Regions from separate parts of the Lentilactobacillus sp. TOM.63 genome, predicted to be linked through region 3. Evidence: predicted binding sites of a transcription regulator. Region 3 holds the regulator's gene; each other region holds the start of a gene.
The links. Region 3 encodes LexA, which represses DNA repair genes until DNA is damaged. Its sites were predicted from a motif close to CNAACANNTGTTNG; they were not measured.
Positions count from the first base shown of each region.

Region 1 (2,277 bases), on a different contig from region 3:
AAGCTGAAACGGGGAAATGTCAGTTAAATAAAAATCTTTGAGGACACTGTGCTCTTCGTCTTTCACGAATTGCCCCCATGAGGCCAGCGTCGCAGTTACTGCGGTAATCGCCAGGGTGCCACCAATTAACCACAGATCTAACAATTGCTTGGCTCCGGGAACTTGAGACCATTCAGCCAGCATACTTTTTTTGATGAAAATCACATAGAGGACAAGCGAAATCATCGCGCCGAGAATCGAAAAGAAGACGCCCGATTTGTCACGAAAATAGAGCAGTAAATTTCTTTTACATAATGACAACATCTTAACGCATCTCCCTTCCGGTCAAATTGAGAAAGGCATCATCCATCGTGCCGGGGCGGTATTCAAAACCACTAAGATCATTGGGGAATTTTGCCAGCAACTCAATTGTGGCCGTCGTACTTGTTGGAAAACAGAGAATCGCTTCTTTATCTTGAACAAATTTCATGGTGGTAGGAAGTTGCTTAATGATTTTTTGTGGATCTGGACTTCGCAGGGTTAATTGATTCTTGGAGTAACGTTCCCTAATGGCGGCAGCAGGCCCTTCAGCAATGACATTGCCATGATCAATGATATAAACTTCGTCGGCGTGGTCGGTTTCTTCCAGATAATGGGTGGTTAAAACGACGGTGAGCCCCCGATCCTTCTGCAGAAAATGTAATAAGTTCCAGATTGCTGCTCGGGTTTGGATGTCTAACCCAGTAGTCGGTTCGTCTAGAAATAAAATGTCCGGTTGGTTGATCAAGGCGCGGGCAATGTCCACCCGTCGTTTTTGACCACCTGATAAGCTGCCGTATTTTTGCTTGATGAACGGTTTGAGGCCGATCTTTTCAATCAAGAAAGCAAGGTGATCAGTGGCTGCTGGCTGATACATGTGGCTGCGGATGACCAAATTTTCATATGCCGAAAGCTGGTTATCGAGGATACTTTGCTGGAAGACCATGCTTATTTTAGTGTCTTCATTAAGGCCAATTGTTCCTGAAGTGGGTTTGAGCAAGCCGGTGAGCATTGACATGGTGGTTGTTTTTCCAGCTCCATTCGGCCCCAAAATCGCGGTGAGGCTACCTTCATGAATTGAGATGTTGATATGGTTAACAGCGACCGTTTCGCCGAATGTTTTGGTGAGTTCTTTTGTTTGGATAATCATCGAAGTCATCTCCCTTACACCGCAAATATTAACAGGTCAGCGGATCAAATAGCGCGAAATTTCGTTAAGAGGTGGCTTTAAGAGGATGAATGGTTGAAATGGCCCCATGAAATGTGAGAAGGATTAGTATTAACATATAAATGACGTTCAGTTATAATGAACTTAGAAAACACAAACATATGTTCTATATCAAATTAGGAGGTGGATTTTTTGAAGCAGGAATCGTTATTTGCTAATAGCAGCAAAGCCAATCAACCACTGGCTTATCGAGTCCGACCGACGACTTTGGACCAATTTGTTGGCCAAGAGCAATTGGTGGGCCAGGGTAAAGTGCTGCGTGAAATCATCGAAAGCGACCAGCTGCCGTCACTGATTTTCTGGGGGCCGCCGGGAGTTGGGAAGACAACTTTGGCTGAGATCATTGCCAAGAAGACCCAGGCGAAATTTATTACCTTTAGTGCCGTCACCAGTGGGATTAAAGAAATTCGTGACATTATGAAGGACGCTGAGGCTAACCGGGAAATGGGCGGCAAGACAGTTGTCTTCGTTGATGAAATCCACCGATTTAATAAGGCCCAACAGGATGCTTTTTTGCCCTTTGTCGAACGAGGCAGCATTACGCTGATTGGGGCCACGACTGAAAACCCATCGTTTGAAATTAATTCAGCGCTGTTGTCACGGTGTAAGGTGTTCGTCCTGCACGGCCTCAAAGTTGAGGATATTGTGCAGTTGATTCATCAGACCTTGAAGAATCCAGCCGCGTTTCCGAAGCAGGCAATTGAAATCAGCCAGGCTGCCATTAAGACGATCGCTGAATTTGCCAATGGGGATGCCAGGGTTGCCTTGAACACCCTGGAAATGGCCGTTAATAACGGTGACAAGACTGGCAATCAAGTTAAGGTGACCGCCGACAGTCTCCATCAATTAATGAATACCAAATCATTTCTGTATGATAAGCACGGCGAAGAACATTACAATTTAATTTCTGCAGTTCATAAGTCCATGCGAAATAGTGATCCGGATGCCGCGGTTTATTGGGTATCCAGGATGTTGAGCGGCGGTGAAGACCCGTTGTATATTGCTCGTCGACTGGTGCGGTTTGCCAGCGA
Region 1 is NZ_JAUCAP010000025.1:1,561-3,837, forward strand. Features, by position in the region: gene QUF07_RS06575 (ABC transporter permease) at 1-303, opposite strand, end outside; gene QUF07_RS06580 (ABC transporter ATP-binding protein) at 305-1,168, opposite strand; gene QUF07_RS06585 (replication-associated recombination protein A) at 1,379-2,277, shown strand, end outside.
Region 1: the regulator LexA is predicted to act here: its motif matches at 1,341-1,354, upstream of QUF07_RS06585 (replication-associated recombination protein A).

Region 2 (2,277 bases), on a different contig from region 3:
ATCTCAAGCAAATCGCGTTTCTGGCCTCGCTGTGGCGTCCTGACTGGCACATCTTCGACAACGTGACTAATCACATCAGCTGGCAATGATTTAGGCACCAGAATCTCCTTGGGCAGAATTTGATTCTTCTGTTTGTAAAATTGAGAAATAAAACTAACCATTTCCTCTTCAGGATCATCAATAATTGGAAACAATCGTTTTTCTCGTTTCATCAATCGAGACTGACGAATGAAGAATACCTGAATCGACAACCACCCCTTGTCCATATAGTAATTGAAGATATCGCGGGGCGTATTGTCGTTTGAAATGATCTTTTGTTTCTCAACCGTGATTTCAATGTATTTAATCAAGTCGCGAATTTCAGCAGCCCGCTCGTACTCCATGTTATCAGCCGCTTTCTCCATCCTTGCGGTTAACATTTGTTTTGCATGCGCAACGTTACCATTCAAAAACGACTTGATCCGTTTAATTTGCTTGGCATATTTCTCTTCAGGGACAACTTTAAAACAAGCACCCAAACATTGCCCCATATGATAGTAGAGACAGGGACGATTTTGAAAGCCATTACATCTTCGCAATGGGTAAACCTTCTGCAAAAAATTAACCGTCTCTTCAGCTGCATATACATTGGGATATGGGCCAAAATAATAGCCGCCGTCCTTGAGCAAGGAGTTGACAATTTTAATTTGCGGATCGCGTTCATTGGTAATCTTAATGTAGGGGTACCCATTATTCCCCTGTTTTAATTTAATGTTGAAGTACGGCCGATGCTTCTGAATCAAGGTGATTTCAAGCAAAAATGCCTCTTTGTCACTCGAAACAATAATATATTCAAAGTCAGCGATTTCTGACACTAACCGGGCAGTTTTCCCTTCATGGCTGCTCTTAAAATACGAGCGAACCCGGTTCTTGAGGTTTTTGGCTTTGCCGACATAAATAATCTTGCCATTAATGTCCTTCATCAGATAACATCCCGGCAAGTCCGGCAACAGTGACAATTTATGTTCCAAATATTCACTCGCCACAAAGTTCACCCCTTTCAAAATATTCACCCTAAAATTATAACTCGAATATATGTTCTGTTCAATGAAAGCAGCTTTTTGATGAAAATAGTTGTATATGACAATGATTGATTAAAGGGCACCGCCGCCACTTGGTTAAAGTTGTTCCGCTAAGCTGTCGCTTAATATATAACAGCTTCCACGTGAAAATCTAAAACCATGATTTTCCTTGCTTGTTACATAGTGGAAACGTGCTCAAAAGCAACTGACGCTAACTGTCTAAGAGGCCCTCAACTAAAAGCAAAACCATGCTTTCGTTCCCTACCACATTGTTGAAACGTGCCTCGACCAGCTGTCGCTTAATATATAAGAGCTTCAACCTGGAAATCTAAAACCATGATTTCCAGGTTCCCTGCTACATAGTTGAAACGTGCTCAAAGCAACTGACGCTAACTGTCTAAGAGCCCTTCACCTAAAAGCAAAAACCATGCTTTTAGGTGAAGGGCTCTTAGACAACCGCGTCAAACCGTTGCTTTTCGCACTCTACACATTTTGAATAATCTTTCCTATAAAATCCTTTGCCCGTTCATTCTGTGGGTTATCAAACAATTCTTCAGGCTTACCTTTTTCCAAGATGTAGCCATCCGCCATGAACCAAACTTCATCGGCTACTTCCTTGGCGAATCCCATTTCGTGGGTTACGACAACCATCGTCATCCCTTCGTTAGCCAGCTTTTGCATGACTTCCAATACTTCACCGACCATTTCCGGGTCCAATGCACTGGTTGGCTCATCAAATAACATGACTTCTGGGTTCATTGCCAAAGCCCTGGCAATTGCCACCCTTTGTTGTTGACCACCTGACAGGCTGCTTGGATAGACATGAGCTTTCTCTTCCAAACCAACTAGTCCCAATAAATGCATAGCCGTTTTCTCAGCTTCTTCATCTGATAGATGCTTCACTCGAACTGGGGCTAACTTCAAGTTTTCTAAAACCGTCATATTCGGAAATAAGTTCAAGCTTTGGAACACCATGCCCATCCGTTCACGGAGGTTAACCAGATGCTTATCATCAACGTGAGTTAAATCAGTGCCTTCAAAATTAACCTCACCGCTTGTCGGCTTTTCAAGCAAGTTCAAGCAGCGCAAGAATGTGCTTTTACCAGCCCCGGAAGGACCAATCACACAAATTACCTGTCCGGATTTAACGGTGCCGTCGATGTCTTTCAGCACATCCGTTTGTCCAAATTTTTTGCTAAGATGGTTTACCTCAAGA
Region 2 is NZ_JAUCAP010000050.1:10,361-12,637, forward strand. Features, by position in the region: gene uvrC (excinuclease ABC subunit UvrC) at 1-1,025, opposite strand, end outside; gene QUF07_RS09755 (amino acid ABC transporter ATP-binding protein) at 1,545-2,277, opposite strand, start outside.
Region 2: the regulator LexA is predicted to act here: its motif matches at 1,068-1,081, upstream of uvrC (excinuclease ABC subunit UvrC).

Region 3 (2,277 bases):
ATTAAACAGGCCTGTTATGGCGCAACTGCCGGGGTCCAGATGGCCATTGATCACGTCTCCCTGCATCTAAATAGTAAGGTGTTAGTTATTGCGTCAGACATTGCCAAGTATGGCTTAGAGACCGCAGGAGAGGTCACTCAAGGCGGTGGGGCCGTTGCCATGTTGATTACCCAAGACCCACACATTTTAGCTTTAGATGGGCAAAGTGCTTTTCATTCTGACAACATTATGGATTTCTGGCGGCCGTTATACCGGCAAGAGGCCGTGGTAGATGGTCATTACTCAACTGATATTTACATTGATTTCTTTAATGAAACTTGGAACCAATATCGTCACCAGACGAAGCGAACATTAGCTGACTTTGCTGCCATGGCCTTTCACTTGCCGTTTACAAAAATGGGGTTAAAGGCATTGAAGTCAGTTGTTGCCGACACGGACAATGCGGACCAATTATTACACGAATTTGATTTTTCAACCCAATATAATGCGGAAGTTGGCAATTTGTACACTGGTTCTCTTTATCTCAGCCTGATCTCCCTGCTTGCCAATTCAGATAATTTGCATTCTCAGGATCGAATTGGACTATTCAGTTATGGTTCGGGTGCTCAGGGCGAGTTTTACAGTGGCACAATTGCCGAGTCATTTGATCGGACTAAACTTAAGCAGCAGGTGGATCGATTGTTGGAAAATCGGGTCAAGTTGTCAATTCCGGAGTACGAAAAAATGTATCAATCGGGGCTGCCGCTGTCTGCTGGCGAAATGACTTTTGATATTGCTTCCGATCAAAGTCGATTCGTGCTTCGTGGTAGGCACAACGACCAACTGGAATACATGGATACAAAAAAGTCGGGACAAAACGCTTAGCTTTGTCCCGACCAATAAGTGGTTATTAGTTTTATGAGATATCACTGCGATAAAGACTCACAACTTTCCCCAAAATTGTGACCTTCGTTAAAATAATTGGTGCCATTGTGTCATTTTCCGGTTGCAGACGGTAGTGATCGCTTTCTTTAAAGAATCGTTTACAAGTCGCTTCATTCTCATCCGTCATGGCAATGACGATATCACCGTTGTCCGCGGACGATTGTTTGCGGACAACCACGTAATCGCCATTAAGGATCCCAGCGTTAATCATGGATTCACCACGAATTTGTAACATAAAGAGGGGCTGATCACTGTGGGCAAGTGCAGGGGGTAACGGGAAATAATCCGTTGCTTCCTGAACAGCTAAAATGGGTTCACCGGCAGTGACGGTTCCTAAAACTGGGATTTGCTTTTGTTCTGGGGCAATGCCCAGAGTATCGAGACCGGCAGTTGTTACTTCCAACGCCCTGGGCTTTGAAGGATCTTTAACGATGTAGCCTTTGCGTTCAAGTCGGGAGATGTGACCGTGGACAGTAGATGTTGACGATAGATGGACAGCTTCACCGATTTCCCGAACCGTGGGCGGATAACCTTTTTCGTTAACTTTTTCCCAGATATAGTGTAAAATTTGGTATTGTTTACTTTCGGGATTCTTAATCATATTGACACCTCGTAGGTTCTTTAATTATTGGTTTAATCGTATCATAACCCTATGAATTTTTCAAACACACGTTCGCATATTTTAATAAAAAACGGTATAATCTAAAATTGGAGGAATGTTTATGAACGAAGACGAAAAGAAAAAATTGCAATCTAAAATCGGTGACAGCGTTTTAAAAGAAATTATTCCACGAATCAATGAACTGGCTCATAAGGCTAAAAAGGAAGGCTTAACTGAATTGGAAAAAGTTGAGCAGGCCGAGCTTCGAAAAAAATATGTTGCCCGTTTTAGAGATAATTTTAAGAAGCAGATTGAAATGATGAAGATTTACGATAAAGATGGCAAAGAGGTCACCTCAAAGAAAGTTCGAAAGATCCAAAAGGATAAGAATCTTCGAGACGACTAGTTACGATCAACTAAATGGCCATTTTGTGGATTAGGTCTTTAATTGTTGTTGATTATTGTGTAGAATTATTAAATGAGATTATAAAGGAGGCCTTGTCTTGGCAACTTGGATTTGGATATTGATCGTTGTGTTGGCTTTGATCTTAGGTTTAGTTGGTGGTTTTTACGGTGCTCGAAGATATATGGAAAAGTACCTCAAAGAAAATCCACCATTTAACGAAGATCAATTGCGACAAATGATGCTGCAAATGGGTCAAAAACCTTCACAGAAGAAATTGAATCAAATGATGCACTCAATGCAGAATCAAACCAGCAAGAAGTAGTGGTTTGTCTGTGTAAAAACTAAG
Region 3 is NZ_JAUCAP010000003.1:61,514-63,790, reverse strand. Features, by position in the region: gene QUF07_RS01190 (hydroxymethylglutaryl-CoA synthase) at 1-864, shown strand, start outside; gene lexA (transcriptional repressor LexA) at 896-1,525, opposite strand; gene QUF07_RS01180 (DUF896 domain-containing protein) at 1,647-1,931, shown strand; gene QUF07_RS01175 (YneF family protein) at 2,029-2,253, shown strand.